2 regions of the Anaerobacillus sp. QJM3NY_17 genome follow, and region 2 is predicted to be linked to the other one. Evidence: riboswitches for the same ligand, from Rfam matches in the RefSeq annotation. Region 2 holds a riboswitch; the other holds the start of a gene.
The links. A riboswitch is a leader RNA that binds a small molecule or an ion and turns the genes downstream of it on or off. The one in region 2 is predicted to bind FMN.
Positions count from the first base shown of each region.

Region 1: linked by a shared signal. The riboswitch ahead of ribD (bifunctional diaminohydroxyphosphoribosylaminopyrimidine deaminase/5-amino-6-(5-phosphoribosylamino)uracil reductase RibD) and the one ahead of AC0VYV_RS03820 (ECF transporter S component) in region 2 are both predicted to bind FMN.

Region 1 is NZ_CM149685.1:2,535,877-2,544,485, forward strand. Features, by position in the region: gene AC0VYV_RS13290 (type III polyketide synthase) at 1-126, opposite strand, end outside; gene AC0VYV_RS13295 (hypothetical protein) at 290-664, opposite strand; gene scpB (SMC-Scp complex subunit ScpB) at 700-1,278, opposite strand; gene AC0VYV_RS13305 (segregation/condensation protein A) at 1,275-2,024, opposite strand; gene AC0VYV_RS13310 (hypothetical protein) at 2,088-2,216, opposite strand; gene AC0VYV_RS13315 (DUF309 domain-containing protein) at 2,262-2,789, shown strand; gene AC0VYV_RS13320 (GNAT family N-acetyltransferase) at 2,811-3,173, opposite strand; gene ribH (6,7-dimethyl-8-ribityllumazine synthase) at 3,403-3,873, opposite strand; gene AC0VYV_RS13330 (bifunctional 3,4-dihydroxy-2-butanone-4-phosphate synthase/GTP cyclohydrolase II) at 3,907-5,100, opposite strand; gene ribE (riboflavin synthase) at 5,127-5,783, opposite strand; gene ribD (bifunctional diaminohydroxyphosphoribosylaminopyrimidine deaminase/5-amino-6-(5-phosphoribosylamino)uracil reductase RibD) at 5,783-6,865, opposite strand; FMN riboswitch at 7,008-7,153, opposite strand; gene AC0VYV_RS13345 (peptidylprolyl isomerase) at 7,176-7,613, opposite strand; gene lysA (diaminopimelate decarboxylase) at 7,706-8,609, opposite strand, start outside.
Region 2 is NZ_CM149685.1:694,505-703,113, forward strand. Features, by position in the region: gene AC0VYV_RS03810 (peptide ABC transporter substrate-binding protein) at 1-695, shown strand, start outside; gene AC0VYV_RS03815 (amidase family protein) at 782-2,257, opposite strand; gene AC0VYV_RS03820 (ECF transporter S component) at 2,399-2,980, opposite strand; FMN riboswitch at 3,125-3,262, opposite strand; gene AC0VYV_RS03825 (c-type cytochrome) at 3,432-3,758, opposite strand; gene spoIIP (stage II sporulation protein P) at 3,991-5,163, shown strand; gene AC0VYV_RS03835 (YitT family protein) at 5,192-5,764, opposite strand; gene AC0VYV_RS03840 (putative bifunctional diguanylate cyclase/phosphodiesterase) at 6,420-8,336, shown strand.

The DNA of each region.
Region 1 (8,609 bases), 1.8 Mb from region 2:
TTGAAAAACAGGTAGCAGACGATCTATATTTTTAAAATGTGGACCAAATTGCCTTTTAGCAAAAGTCGCAGCTTCTGTTTGCAGAAGACAATGAGGGGGTAAAGATTTTCCGATCGATAGTATCATTGATCTGAGCTCCTATTCCTACTCTTTTCAATTAGTGTTCGAAGTTTATTTCATTTTTATTCTAGAACCGTTAATAACTAGAAAAGAATGGAAGATTCACTCATTTGAGCCAAAAATGATACATCAATATAAGCGAACATAGTCAAAGCATAAAAAAGATGCCTCAGTATGGAGGCATCTTTTCTTTGTTTGAATGTAAATACGTACCTGTTGTTTTTATCTCATGGATGATCGCGAGAAGCTCTTGTAAATCCGCCTTCTTAAGCGGATCAACAAACTCATTTTCACTACTAATATACAAACGTTTTCGATTCGGATAAGATGAAAGGAGATTCAGTGCGATTGCTTCGTGAATGGGGGTCTCATAATCCCAAAATTCTTTAATGGCAGTTTCTGCAAAAACACCAGGATATAAAACATGAAATCGCTTTACCTTTCCATTCTCCTCATACGTTATTGTAGAACGAACGAATGAATCTTCAGGGGAGTTTGCACGATCTTTTTGAAGCTCCTCGAAAGCAACATGAGTTAACCGCATCGATTGTCCTCCTTCATCATGATCGAACTTAGCATCTACTCAGAGATTTCCTGAAACTTTTCAAAAAACAAGTCTGCTTCCTCATCTTCCTTATCTTCTGTCCCATCAGGTAAAGGGGGGAGATCCTTGATTGAGCTTAAACCAAAATGAAATAGAAACTCTCTAGTTGTTCCATATAAAATCGCTCTTCCAGCTTTTTCGGCTCTGCCCGCTTCTTTAATGAGCAATTTACTCATTAAAGTTTGTAAAGGCTTATCCGTTTTAACACCGCGAATTTCTTCTATTTCTACCCTTGTTATTGGTTGCTTGTAGGCGACGATCGCAAGTGTTTCAAGAGCTGCCTGCGATAAAGTATGATTACCTGGTGTCGCTACTAGTTTTTCGATATAGGGAGCATTTTTAGCATTTGTAGTGAGCTGATAGCCACCACCAATAAAACTAATTTTAAAACCGCGATCTTTTTCATTGTATTCATCCTGCAAATCACTTATTGCACTTAGAAGGGTGTCTTCTTCCAATGAGATGGTTTCACAAAGATCTTTCACTGTGATCCCTTCATCACCAACTACAAATAGAAGACTTTCGATAATGCTTTTTATTTCTTCGTTTGTCACACTGATGCCTTCCCTTCTCGTTCAAAAATCATAATTTCGCCAAAGTTTTTATCTTGTTCACAAGCCACATCTCTCGTTTTCATTAACTCAAGGACTGCAAGAAACGTCACAATCATATGCCCACGATCCTCTTCACTAAAAAGATCACTAAAACGCGTCTTTCCACTTCCTCGTAGCTGGTTCCGAATAGCGTTCATTCGATCTTCAATAGGAACATCTTCACTTTGAATCCGTGTACGCTTTGGTTTCTTTTCCTTTACACGTCTGGACATTTTTTGAAATGCCGCAAGCATATCATACAATGTAACGTCGCCAATGGAGGTTTGACTATCCTCATGACTAAATTCACTAGTATCCACAGGTGGCCGAGCATAAATAAGGCTTCGACTACTTTCTTTTTCCTTTAAATCATTCGCAGCCTCTTTAAACCTTCGATACTCAACAAGACGTTGAACGAGTTCATCACGGGGATCATCTTCAAACTCAGGGTCCTGTTCGAAAATTTCTTCTTCTTTTTGAGGAAGAAGCATTTTGCTTTTTATCGCAAGCAACGTCGCAGCCATAACAAGATATTCACTTGCCACATCAAGTTCTAACTCTTGCATTGTATGGACAAACGTTAAGTATTGATCTGTAATTTGCGAGACTGGAATATCATAAATATCCACTTCGTACTTATTTATAAGGTGGAGCAAAAGATCCAATGGACCTTCAAATGCATCAACCTTTACACTGTATTGCTTCATTTTCCATCTTCCTTTATCCAAGTCCATCTAGTATTCCGATTATATCACATTTACAATAGGGGCTTACAGCAATGCAAGAAAACCATCCGGTTCATTTTTAACGTAAATTGATTTCCATTGATCGTTTACAGTTTGATAGCATCCTGACGACTGATCGCTATTTTGATCCATAAGAGCACTCGCTTTATCCATTTAACACACATGTGCTACACTACTAAAAGAAATGGAGGAATCAGCATGTATTCAAAAGCCTATATTGATTATTTGGCTCATTTCCATGGACTTCGTGATTATTTTGAATGCCATGAAATCCTCGAAGAACATTGGAAAGAGGATCCGCGTGGAAGTCGTAAACTTCATTGGGTAGGTCTTATCCAAATTGCTGTTGGCCTCTACCACCATCGACGCGGTAATTTCACAGGGGCAAAGAGAATGATTGCTAATGCCATACGCATTTCCAAAAGCGAAAGTGAAGAACTCGATAAATTAGCGATAAATATTGATCAACTTTCTAAAAACCTATCAAAAGAGTTACAACTCATCAACACTCACTCTCCATACCAGGGATTTGATATTCCTCTCACAAGCTCCACCCTTCAAACGGCTTGTGAAGAAAGATGTCGTGAACTTGAATGTACTTATGGTAGTAAAAGCGATCTTTCGAATATAGAACTTATCCATCGTCATACGAGACGTGATCGATCAGATGTAATTGAAGAAAGAAAACAACAATTTGAAATAAAACAACAGAAAAGGAACGGCTAAGCCGTTCCTTTTCTTTGCATCTTACTTCATATTTTCTTCCAAGTGACACCTTTCAAAAAATGTCCCCGTATATTCATTACCCTTAATAGATATTTCATCACTTAGCATTTCTCGAAGTGCTTCAACCATTTGTTTTCCAATTCCTTGATGGCGATGGGAAGGATTAACGCTAATATCCTTTAACTCTACTTCGTTGTCGTTTACCCATTCAATTCCGAGCAATCCAATAATATCTTCTTCTTTCCAAAGAAAAAGCTGCAAAGAATCCATATCCTCATAGTCTTTAATCGATTGTTGCAGTTTCTTAATATCTTTTTCGTTCGGCATGAAGCTTAATAGCCCCATGGCTATTTTCTCATGAGCTTTCTTATAACGAATTAGCATGATTATCCCTCATTAAAGTAATTCTTGGCTTTCCGTTTAATAACTTATTCTAAAATCAATTAGAATGTTAAAATGATTCGACGAACAAGCTCAGCTAGCATGATAATGACAATGATCACACAGACCTAAGAATCAACCATTTTCTTTCTCTCTTCTTGGCTTTACGATTCCAAACTCTTTTGCCCTTCATCGCATACCATACTCATCATAGCCAAAAATGAACTGATAATCAACCTTCAAATGATTTTGATAAATTAGCCATTTCAATTGCTGCCGTTGCAGCATCCCAGCCCTTGTTACCAGCCTTAGTACCTGCACGTTCAACAGCTTGTTCAATGGTATTTGTGGTTAATACTCCAAAAATAACAGGTACACCCGTCTGCATCGTTAAATTCGCCACGCCTTTAGAAACTTCTCCACACACATAATCAAAGTGTGGTGTCGCCCCGCGAATAACCGTACCAAGCGTAACAATTGCATCATATTTTCCCGTTTCAACCATTTTCTTTGCGGCAAAGGGAATTTCAAATGCTCCAGGAACCCATGCTACATCAATGTTTTCTACGGACAAGCCATGACGCTTCAATGCGTCTTCAGCACCTCCAAGTAACTTACTTGTAATAAATTCATTAAATCTTCCTACTACTATACCCACTTTTAACCCAGATCCAACCAAGTTTCCTTCAAATGTTTGTCCCATTATTAATATCCTCCTATTTTCATACGTAAATTTTTAGAAATGAAGCATGTGTCCTAGCTTGCTATGTTTTGTTTTTAGGTACTTTTCATTCTCTTTTCGAGAAGCCATCTGAAGAGGTACCCTAGATGCTACTTCAAGACCATAACCTGTTAATCCAGCTATTTTACGAGGATTGTTTGTCAGAAGGTTCATTTTAGAAACACCAAGGTCTCTCAAAATCTGTGCCCCTATTCCATAATCCCTTAAATCAGGCTTAAATCCAAGCTTCTCATTCGCTTCAACTGTGTCGTAGCCCTGTTCTTGCAGTTTATAGGCTTTCATTTTATTAAGAAGCCCGATACCTCTTCCTTCCTGGCGCATATACAAAAGCACTCCATGACCTTCCTCTTCAATTTGTGCCAATGCAGCATGTAGTTGTGGACCACAGTCACATCGAAAAGATCCAAACACATCACCAGTTAAGCATTCAGAGTGAACTCGCACAAGAGTTGGTTGATCTGGTAAGATTTCTCCTTTAATCAAAGCTACGTGCTCTTTCTGATCAAGAATGTTCGAATACCCTACCGCTCTAAAAGAACCAAACTCAGTCGGAAGTTCTATTTCTACTTCTTTTCGAACAAGAACATCTTTACGGTTACGATATTGGATCAGATCTTTAATCGTAATCATTTTCAAATCATACTCTTCAGCAATTTCCTTTAGATCAGGAACGCGCGCCATTTCACCGTCTTCTTTCATAATTTCACAAATAACACCAGCCGGGGCAGAGCCAGAAAGTCGTGCCAAATCGACTGCCGCTTCCGTATGACCTGCTCTTCTAAGGACCCCTCCATCCTTAGCAATCAATGGGAAAATATGACCTGGTCGATTAAAGTCTGAAGGTTTAGCATCCGGGTTAATTAAGTATTGAATTGTAGATGCTCTTTCAGCTGCCGAAATTCCTGTAGTTGTACTTTTGTGGTCGACACTCACTGTAAACGCTGTACCATGAGAATCTGTGTTATGATCTACCATTGGACTCAACTTCAGTTCATTTGCACGCTCTTCCGTAATCGGCGTGCAAACAAGGCCTCTTCCTTTTGTAATCATGAAATTGATTGTTTCAGGTGTGACTTTATCGGCTAAAGCGATAAAATCCCCTTCATTCTCCCTGTCTTCATCATCACAAACGATCACCACCCGGCCTTGCATTAAATCATAAATCGCTTCTTCTATTGTATGGAACATATACGATGACCCTCCTGATAGTACCATTATTTAAATCCATGATCTTCAAAAAACTGACTCCCAAGTGAAGCAGTAGGTTCGGGTTTTGAACCGCTTCTTTGCTCCAAGTACTTCATAATGTATTTACCAAGCATATCGCATTCTATATTCACTGTATCTCCCACTCTTTTTCTCCCAAGCACCGTTTCCTCTACGGTATGGGGAATAAGAGATATAGTAAGAGAGTGCTCCCCTATTCCAAAGACCGTAAGACTAGTACCATCAACAGAAACTGAGCCTTTTTCAACAAAGTAAATTAAAAGGTTTCGCGGAATCGAGATGTCATAATAAACAGCATTATCGATTTGTTCTACACGAGTAATTTTCCCCACACCATCAACATGTCCAGAAACAAAATGACCACCAAAGCGTCCATTTGCGGACATAGCTCTCTCAAGATTCACCGATGAGTTTGGCCCTAGCTGACGAAGACTGCTTGCACGAAATGTTTCAGGCATAATATCTACGGTAAAAGAAGAGTCTGTATACGTCGTAACAGTTAAGCACACGCCGTTTATCGAAATGCTATCTCCTAAATGAACGTCTTTTAAAATAGTCGACGCCGCAATTTGCATTGCAATGGATTCTCCTGATTGTTGAACACTTTCAACTCTTCCGATTTCTTCCACAATACCTGTAAACATTAAGAAAGCCTCCTTGATGAAATAATTCGAATATCATTTCCAATTTGTTCTACGCTATCCACTTGTAAATCGATCGCTTCATTCATCGTTTTAAAACCTGCACCTCCGAAAGCCGTAGGAGATTGACTCCCACCAATTAGCTTCGGCGCAATGTATGTAATAACTTGTTGAAAAGAGCGTGATTCAAGAAAGCTACCGTGTATTTCTGAACCACCTTCAACAAATACTGATGTAATTTCTCGTTCCCCTAAAAGGTCAAGAACTTTATCCATTGGGAGCAGTGGATCTGTGACAGCGATGATTTGGACATGTTTTGGGAAAGATCGCTTATTTTTTAGCGCAGCTCGTTTTGTTGTAATGATCCATGTTTCTGCATTCTCATCACTTATTACTTTAGCGTCAGAAGGCATCCTCAATTGACGATCTAACACGATTCTAATCGGCGATAGCCCTTCACCGAAACGAGTCGTTAGTGATGGGTCATCAGAGAGGACGGTTCCAATACCTACAAGAATGGCATCATGTTGATGACGATAGGCATGAACATCTTTTCTCGAGTCTTCCCCCGTAATCCATTTACTATCACCTGAATGAGTTGCTATTTTGCCATCAAGCGTTGTAGCAGCTTTCAACGTTACAAATGGTCTTTTTTGTGTAATGTAATGGAAAAACATCCGGTTTAGCTGTAAGGCTTCTTCTTCCATAAGCCCAATATGGACAGCTATGCCTGCTTTCTTTAGTTTAGTCACACCATTTCCTGCGACCAGGGGATTCGGATCTTGACTTGCAATAAATACCTCTTTGACTCCTGCTTGAATTAAAGCATCAGCACAAGGAGGCGTCTTTCCATGATGACTACATGGCTCTAGTGTCACATAGGCAGTACTCCCACTTGCTCGATTGCCCGCCATCTTGAGTGCTTGAATTTCGGCATGGCCTTCTCCAGCCTTTAAATGAGCTCCCATCCCTACGATACGCCCACTATTAACAATGACAGCTCCTACGGAGGGATTCGGACGCGTTTGACCTATCGTACTTCTAGCTAAATCGATCGCTGTTTTCATAAAATCCGTATGATTCATCGTATTTACTCCTGTTCCACTCTCCATTATTGGTTGAGAAGGAGAACAAAAAAAGCCTCCCAAAACACAGCTGTCCCGGGAGGCAAAAGTATATGCCAAATAAGCCTTTTGAATCTATGATTCAAAAGGAAATTGGTCACTTTTATTCCTTCTCCCATCCAGACTATACTGTCGGTTCTGGTTTCTCACCAGATCCACCGTTTGCTTACGCAACCGGGTCACGGACTTAGCTAGCATAAGCTAGTCATCACCGCCGGTTGGGATTTTCACCCGACCCCGAAGGAAAGTATTAAGTTTTTAAGAGTCTGATCTATTCTTCGTCCCAGACTTTTACTTCTTTCATTACGTCACCCTGTTTAACGCGAAGGACCGTATCCATTCCTTCTGTTACTTGACCAAAAACGGTATGAACGCCGTCTAGATGAGGCTGAGGTTCATGAACTAGGAAAAACTGACTGCCGCCCGTGTTTTTACCAGCATGTGCCATAGACAATGAGCCTGCTACGTGCTTATGAGGGTTACCTTCTGTTTCACAGTCAATTGTATATCCTGGTCCACCCATTCCAGAACCTGTAGGATCTCCACCTTGAGCAACAAAACCAGGGATTACACGGTGAAAATTCACACCGTTGTAGAAACCTTCATTTGCAAGCTTCTCAAAGTTAGCAACAGTGTTAGGTGCTGCTTCTGGATAAAATTCAATTTCAATAACTTCTCCATTTTCAAATGCAATTGTTCCTTTTTTCATAAATAAATCCTCCTGCACTAACAATTTTCTTAAAAGCTCTTTCATTATAGCACAGACTGAAGCTGTTCCATATCATTTATGCTTTTCAACTATTATTTTGATATAATCGCTTGTTTTAATGGCAAATCATGTCGAACTAAATCCTCGTATGACTCTCTCTCAACAACAAGGTTGGCCTCACCATTTTCAACAAAGACAACAGCTGGTCTTGGTAATCTATTGTAGTTATTTGCCATGGAATAACCATATGCCCCCGTTGAAAAAACAGCCATCGTATCACCAGCAATCGCTCGCTGTAACTGGCAATCCCAAATTAACATATCACCTGATTCACAACACTTTCCTGCTACAGAGTATAGGTGGTCTTTTGCTTCATTCATTCGATTTGCTATTGTGGCTTCATATTTTGCCTGATAGAGAGCAGGGCGTAAATTATCCGTCATCCCTCCATCTACAGCGAGGTAATGTCGCAACTCTGGAACATTTTTGTGTGAACCAACCGTATATAACGTCATTCCAGCTTCTCCTACTAGTGAACGACCAGGTTCAATCCAGATCTCAGGCATGTTCATTTGCCCTGTTACCTGATTTCTGATTGTTTCAATCATAGCTTCGATGTAGTTCCCTACTGGTAATGGGTGATCTTCACTCGTATATCGGATTCCAAATCCTCCACCAAGGTTAAGGACTTCAGGCTCAAAACCATAGGCATCATACCATGTTGTAAGATAGCTATAAATCTTTTCAATAGCCATTACAAAACCATTTGTTTCAAAAATTTGTGAGCCTATATGACAATGAAGTCCAAGAAGATGAACAGCACTCATTTTTGTTACATCCAATATCGCGCGTTCTACCTGACCACTCTGTAAATCAAAACCAAATTTAGAATCTTCTTGGCCTGTTAAAATATAATCATGCGTATGTGCTTCAATACCTGGTGTTATACGCAACAGCACATTAGCTTTCACATTTTTTTCTTCTGCAATTTGCTCA
Region 2 (8,609 bases):
CGCTATACCTTTCTTATGATCGCGACGGTCTAGTAAATGTATTGCTTAACAATGGTTCAGTAGCTGCTCGCTATCTTGTACCAAAAGAATTCCTATTCTTTAACGATGAAGATTTCCGTGCACCAGCTCCAGACGGCTATCTTGCAGATCAAACAGCAGACGATGCTGCTGAGTACTGGAAGAAGGGGCTAGAAGCTCTAGGTACTGACAAAGTTGAACTTGAATTCCTTACAACTGATAGTGACCTTGCATCCAAAATTGCAGAGTATGCGAAAGATCAGTTTGAGTCTAAGTTAGACGGTCTTACAATTACAATTAACAAACAGCCTTGGAAGCAGTTCCTTGATCTTGAAGATGCAGGAGACTTTGATATCTCAACTGGTGGTTGGGGACCAGACTATCCAGATCCAATGACTTACATTTACATGTTTGAAACAGACGGCGCTTATAACCGCATGGATTATTCTAACGAAGAGTATGACAAGCTAGTTTCAGATGCAAAAACTGAAACGGATGAGCAGAAGCGCTGGGAAATGATGCAAGAAGCTGAGCGTATTCTAATCGAAGAAGATACAGCGATCTTACCAACTTATCAAGGTGGTTCCGCTATTATCATGAAAGACTACGTGAAAAACTACCACATCCACAAGTTTGGTGCTGATTCTTCTCTTAAATGGGTAACAATCGAGAAGTAATCCTAAAAAGCGCGAGCCGAGAGGCTCACGCTTTTTATTTGGTGTGAAAAGGAAAAGTTTGATCATGGCTCTTTAATAAATGATTGTCATCTTGTCTCATGTGTCGTCTGGTTATTGATAAACAAATGCGGCAATCTTCGATGATGTGTATGCTGTTCGAAGACGTAAGCAAGTTTAATAAGCTGTGGTTCACTAAATGCTTTACCAGTCAGAGTGATGCCAAAAGGTTTGTTATTAGAAGTGAAACCAGCTGGTACGGTTATAGAAGGGTAACCTGCTTTTGCGGGAAGTGTTGAACCGTAAGAGCCTGCGAATAGTAATAAATCTAGATCTTCTCTTTCCATAAGTTGATCAATACCTTCATCCTTTGCGTATTTGAAATCTTGGAGTCGACTTTTAAGATAGGATGGATCAAATAATGTTCCTTGCGTTTGGTTTGATTCGATAAGAAGCGATTGACCAAATGGCAGAGAAGTCGACTGATTTTGGTTATAGTAATCAATAATTGTTGATAGATCTAGTGGAACAGAAGAGGTTGTTTCCTTAGCAAGGTAGCTGTTCACCCCTGATTTGAATTCGTGGAGAAGGACCTGGTAGTCTCTCTCTAACGCTTCCTGATATGGACTTATTTCTTTCACTTCTACAATAGAGCAACCTATCGTTTTAAGATCTTCCATGGCTTTAGCCAATTGTTCTTGTTCTTCCTGATGCATCGCATCATAATAGCCTTTTTTAACGACACCTATTCTTAAATTCTCAAGTAATGTAGGGAAGAGATATGGCGTATAATCATGGTACTCAGGTACAAAATGCGTCGCTTGATCTTGTGAATCCTTTCCTGATAACACACCGAGAAGGATTGCAGCATCAGTGACATTGCGTGTCATTGGGCCAGCGGTATCCTGTGAATAAGAAATAGGAATAATTCCAGTCCGGCTAATAGATCCCACGGTTGGTTTTATACCAACACCAGCATTAGAGCTTGATGGGCTAAGAATAGAGCCATTTGTTTCTGTTCCTACAGCAGCCGTAGCGAAATGACAGGCAACAGCTACAGCAGAACCAGAGCTCGATCCTCCGACGTCAAGTGTTCCAGGCCCATAGGGATTAAAGACTTGACCGCCTCTTGAACTAAATCCATTAGGCATTGTTTCACTCATGAAATTAGCCCATTCGGTCATATTGGTTTTCCCGAGAATCACAGCACCAGCGTGGCGAAGATTTTTTACTAGAAAAGCGTCATTTTTGCCATAAGAAGAAGCTAATGCCATAGAACCTGCACTTGTATGCATGTGGTCATCGGTGTTGATGTTATCTTTGAGCAGGATTGGGATTCCGTGTAATGGACTTCTGGGTCCATTTTGTTTGCGTTCACGATCAAGAGATTCTGCAATAAAAAGGGCGTCAGGATTGATTTCTAGTATAGCGTTTACTCGTGGATTATAATTTGCGATTTGTTCAAGATAGTACTGTACGAGCTGGAGAGAAGTAAGGTTGTCTTCTAACATTGCTTGCTGAAGATCAAGGATCGTTGATTTTTCTAACCATTCTAATGACAGCATATAGTATCCCCCATGAGAATCCTTTTTGTAACTATTTCAACAAAAATTGGTAAAATCCTTTTGCAATAGTCAGTTCTTGAGCGTTCGTTTTCAATTCACATAAAAAACCCGAATCTCTTTGTAAGATTCGGGTTTTGATATTTATGCAACTCTCGTTTGACGAGCAAACCAAGGTTTTAATTTTATAAAGAAGGCAACGAATATACTTGCTATAATAGCGCCTTTTACAAGGTTGAATGGTGTAATTCCTGTTAATACGAGAGCCTGACGAGCTGATGAAGACATTTCTTCAAAGCCCATAAACCACGTATATGCTGGAAGAATAATTAAATAGTTCAACAGTCCCATCACTGCCGACATTAGAATCGTTCCGAGCGTCAATCCCAGTGCTAACCCTTTCTGAGTTTGATTAAATTTACGGAAGATTAAAGAAGTTGGTACGATCAAGAAAACTCCTGCAATGAAGTTTGATATTTGACCAATTGGTACTCCGGTGAAGCTTCCTTGAATTCCAAAGTGAATGAAATTCTTAATCGCTTCTACAAGTATCCCAGCAACTGGACCATACAGAATGGCAACAAATAGTGCTGGAATTTCACTGAAGTCTATTTGTAGAAAAACAGGAAATCCAGGCAGTGGAAAATCTAAAAGCATTAACAAGTAAGAAATACTGCTGAACATCGCAACGACAATCATACGTTGCGTTTTTGAAACACTTTTCATTTTGACATTGCTCCCTTTTTTTCGAACCACCGAAAAAGGAGATGTGGCCCCAGTGCACACAAAAAACCATGAGTATGGGGCTCATGGTTACGGCATGGGGAAATAAGCAAGCTTCTGTTATAATTCAAAGAAAGCTTACTACTCCACCATCTTCTCCCATCCAGACTATACTGTCGGCTCTGGAATCACACCAGATCCTGCCCAAATTACAGGCTCGCGGGCTTGAGGAATTACTTATCCTTCACCGCCGGTCGGGAATTACACCCTGCCCCGAAGATAGTTCGTTATAATATTTACAAGTTCATTATACAGCGAAAGTAGCGATATCTCAATGAAAACATCTTGAACATATGCTATTTTGTGATAACGCTTTCTTTTTAGGGGGGCTAGCAGAGACATAAACTTAAAAGCTCTCCATCTTTGAAGAGGGAGAGCTTAAAATAAAGCGCTATTATTTTTTCTCAGAGAGCCACGTTGCGACCTTTTCAGCGTCTCCACCTTGGATGACACCAGCAGGCATACCGCCGCCTTTACCATTCTTAATTATTTCTAGAATTTCATCTTTTGAATACTTGCCACCTACTGCTTCAAGAGCAGGACCAGCACCGCCTCCAAGGTTTTCACCATGACATGACGCGCAGTTTTGAGAGAAGATTTTCTCGGCTTCTCCTCCAGCTGAATCTCCACCGCCTTCTTCAGACTGTTCACTATGGCCGGCTTCATTTCCACCAGCATGTTCTTCGGTTGTGGATAGCCAGTATGTAAAGCCTACAACCATAACTAGGAACAAAATTATTGCAGTAATATATGCGGATGATTTTCCCATTCTGTTCACCTCCTGTATCCTCATCTTTATCATACTTTTCAAACATTCAATTATCAAATATATTTTGCTTATTTCTTCCTGAATTATGTATGCGTTTCTATGATCACTAGTGAAAAAATCTTCTATTTTGGGGTGCGGATTCATAGACATAGAGTATGACGTTTAAGGAGCGGGGGGACAGGAAATGAAGAGCAGCTCACGCATGCTGTTTAGTGATACAAGCAGTAGACAAATTAGGTTTGTTTCTTTCTTTTCAATTGTAGGACTTATTCTCCTGTTTATTGTAGCAGGAATGATTTCCTCATCAGAAACGAAGTATCAACTCTCCTCTTCTGTGTTACATGATTGGATTACAAGTTTCTCGACTGAAGCTCTCGTTTATGGAATGGGGACGGAAAACCATTACTTGACTCAAGTACTACCAGAGGAAAGTGAGCCGCCAGCGCTGTCCTTAGTTGCCTTTCAGTTTATTACGAGTGTGAAACCCGGGGATATACGTAGTCTTTTGGGTGGGGAGCTACCAGGGTTTGCATTATATGATGCTAAAATCCACGTAGCCGGTGAAGGGACGAATTTCACTAATCTCCCTATTGAATCAACTCCTGCATTAGATGAATTGTTAAAAGAACGTGAAGTTCCAACTGAAAAATTACAGATAAATGATTCCAAGGATCAAGTAACACCTCCTCTTCAAACAACAAATGGCCGAAAAGTAGCTTTTATTTATCACTCTCATAGTTATGAATCATATCTGCCATTACTAGGACTTGAAGGCAACAAAAATGCAAATCTTGCAAATGATGGAAAAACGAATATTACGTTAGTTGGTAAGATGCTCGGAGAAGAACTGGCTGAGAGAGGGATTGGAGCAAAAGTAGATGATTCAAATATAGGCGCACTTTTAAATGAAAAAGGTTGGGAACACGGTAAAGCATATGATGTGTCTAGAACAATCGTACAATCGGCTGTGGCAGGAAATGATGATTTTAATTTGTTTATTGATATTCATCGAGACTCCTTAAGAGAAAAAGATACGACAGTGACAATTAACAATGAGGAATATGCTCGTACGGTCTTTGTTATTGGAGAAGAGAATCCAAATTACGAGAAAAACTTAGCACTTGCAAAGGATTTACATGTAGAATTAAAGACCAAGTATCCTGGGCTCAGCAGGGGAGTTATTGGTAAAAAAGGTCAAGGGGTAGACGGTATCTACAACCAGGACATATCTCCTAACGCTATGTTAATTGAAATAGGGGGCGTAGATAATAACCTCGAACAGCTGAGTCGAACAGTTAAAGCGATTGCGGATGTCGTTAGTGAACACTACTGGAAGACCCAAAAAGTAAATAACTAACAAAGCGCTGTGCATATGCACAGCGCTTTTAAGCAGCTTCTTTATTTAATGTTAGTAAGCTAGTCGCAATTCCAACTGCAAAAATAGTTATGGCAGAGTATAATGTAGCATTCAATCCAATCGTCTTTGAACCGATAATAATAACAACCCCATCGATGAGAAAGATAATGATACCAATATTCAATGAGAGGACACGGGAGATGAACTGAGCAAGCAGATCTGTTCCGCCGGTGCTTGTATCATATCTCAACATAATACCAATGCCTGATCCAACAAAAAAGCCGCCAAGGACAGCGCTAGTAAGGATCGGAAATGAAAACGTATATCGAAGGGGAGAGAGAATATCAATAAAAAATGAAGAAAGTAATAAACCATGAAGGCTATTGTAGAAGTAAGGCCGAAAATATAGAAACGCAATAATATAGAGAGGTACACTTAAACAAATAATGGTAAATCCTGTTTGATAGCCCCAAATGTATTTGATAATGAGGCCAATTCCGATCATTCCCCCATCGATGAGATGGTTCGGTACAAGAAAGGCGTTAATGCCAGCACCAACTAGGATGCTTCCAGATATTACTGCAGCGATTTTTTGATACATATCATACTCACCTGCTTGGTCGTGGTTGTATCATATTTATGTAAGAATGGCTGAGTTCATAACGGGTTTCTCTAATATCTGTTCAATAGCAATGGATTATCCCAAAATACTATGAAAACGTCTGTCTTCGGAGAGACATAGAAGAAAGTCGGAGGATTTAATGAAGTCAATCATCTCGTTATATCAATTAGAATATATATTTGTTATTTTGGGTTTTCTTGTCTCTTTTCTTACCTTCTATGGCGGGCTCTCATTCATCCGTCTTTTCTTAAAGAAAGAGCGTGAACAACCAAAATGGAAGATTGGGATAGTTTCATTCGTATTAGGAGTTTTCTTTTATTCTATTAATATAATGGTGAATCTATCTGTTTTGGAAATAAACGATAGAGAAGTGTTGGTGTTTCACGGACTGATTATTGTGTTATTAAGCAGTGTGATTAGTTATATTGTTATAAGGATAATTTTGAATAAAAATTGGAGAGGGCGATTTTTACTCAGGGGTGGATTCCTAGTAGCGGGAGGTATCTTTTTAACTTTTTTTATAGGGAACCTTGTGTATTTCAATAAAGTTATCGCATTCAATTTCGTTCAATTGATATTAGCTTTGTTGCTTATTATAGGGTTTTCTCTATGCATTGTTAGGTTTCTTCATCTTATGAATAGTGATGAAAACTTATTAATTAGTTTGGGCTGGAATGTGTTAGGTAGCCTTGCTTCAGGAACGGTCTTTTTATTTTTACCGTACCTCGTGTTTTATGGAATGATCGAGGAAAAGTTGATTATTAATCTCGATCAGCAAGGTGATCCCTATCTTATTGCACTTGCATTCAACCTGTTGTGTATCGGTCTACTTATTTATATTCCTGATCGGTATGGAGTTTTGAAACAAATGGAGCAGTCCGAACAGTTAGTCAAGCACGAGCAACAGTTTCAAACTTTGTTTCATCATAACCCTGATGCTGTATTTTCTGTTGATCCGAATGGAAAGTTTATAAGTGTAAATTTCATTGCTTCGGAATATACCGGCTACTCCATTTCAGATCTTAAGAGAATGACATTTGAAGATGTGGTCGCTCCGGAGAATGCAAATCTTGCTAAAGGTATGTTTAAGCGTTCTTTACAGGGAGAGGTTCATCAATTTGAGGTTCTAATAAAGACTAAAATAGGAGACTATAAAGAGCTATATATTTCCACAGTACCTATTATGATCAGTGGGCGTATTGTTGGTGTTTATGGGATTGCGAAGGATGTCACTGAGAACAACCGCGCAGAGAAAATGATTCATTATTTAGCTTATCATGATGAGCTGACGGGCATGGCAAATCGCAGATATTTTAATGAAGAGCTAGAACGTTTATTAATGCATGAAAATCAGGTTTCATTTGCGATTATGTTGCTCGATTTTGATCGATTTAAACGAATTAACGATTTATTTGGTCATGAATTCGGAGATCGAGTCATTCAAGCAATCGGAAAGCGTCTTTCTGAAGTATTAGATGATCGTTTTGTTGTTGCACGTCTTGGGGGAGATGAATTCACCATTATAGTGACAGGCAATTTGGGAGAAAGGGGTGTGTCACTTCTTGCACAGCATGTGCTTGAGTCATTTCAATATCCACTCTTAATCGATCATCAGGAATGTTTGTTGACGGCAAGTATTGGTATTTCGCTTTATCCGCAGCACGGGAAGGATGCAGCTGAGCTGATAAAGTATGCGGATATGGCGATGTATGATGTGAAAGACAAGAGCACCAATAACTACGCTTTCTATAAAGAAGAGATGAGTAATCAAACCTTACATAAGATCGTATTAGAAAACGATTTGCGTCGTGCCATTGATGAAGACGAGCTGATCCTACACTACCAACCTAAGATCAATACGAGGTCGAACAGTGTGATTGGATTTGAAGCGCTTGTTAGGTGGCAACACCCGTCTATCGGATTGATTTCTCCGGATGAATTTATCTCCGCTGCTGAAGAAACAGGGTTAATCATACCGATTGAGAAGTGGGTAATGAGTCAGGCTTGTCAGCAACTGAAAAAGTGGCAGTGTTATTTTGGAGAGAATCTAACGATGGCGGTTAATCTATCACAGCGCCATTTTTATCAAGAGGATATCGTTTGTACTATCTCCTCTATACTGCAAAATGTGGGGCTTGCGCCTTCGTCACTTGAATTGGAAATTACAGAAAGCATGGCTATGTTTAATGAAAAGGAAACGATCGAGAAATTGAACAGGCTAAGAGAGTTAGGACTAGAAATAAGTATGGATGACTTCGGAACGGGATATAGCTCGTTAAGTTATATGAACAAGCTTCCGATTAATCGCTTGAAAATCGATCGGTTATTTATTCGTGATATTACGAGTAACTCAGGAGACCTAGCCATCGTGACAACAATTATTTCAATGGCTCATCACCTTGGGCTTGAGATTATTGCAGAAGGGGTAGAAACGGAAGCGCAGCTACGGATTTTGCATGAGTTAGATTGTTATGAAGTTCAGGGATATTTTTATAGTAAACCTCTCTCGGTTGAAGGGGTAGAAGAGTATATGCATAGTTATATGAAGTGAATTTTTAAATTTGGACATTCAGAAAGGTGGAAACATATTCGAAACATGTACTAGTTAAGAGATTACGATTGAAAAAAGTAGGGTAGAAATGCTAACATCCGAGAAATGTTACTTTAATCAAATGTAGTACCATTGGTAGATAAATAATAAATCATCACTTTCTAGACAGGCCATTGGTCTGTCTTATTTTCATTTAACCACCCATTTATGTAATAAATTTACATTTTATGATGAGCACAAGAAAATTATACCACGTAGATTACAAAGTTGTTA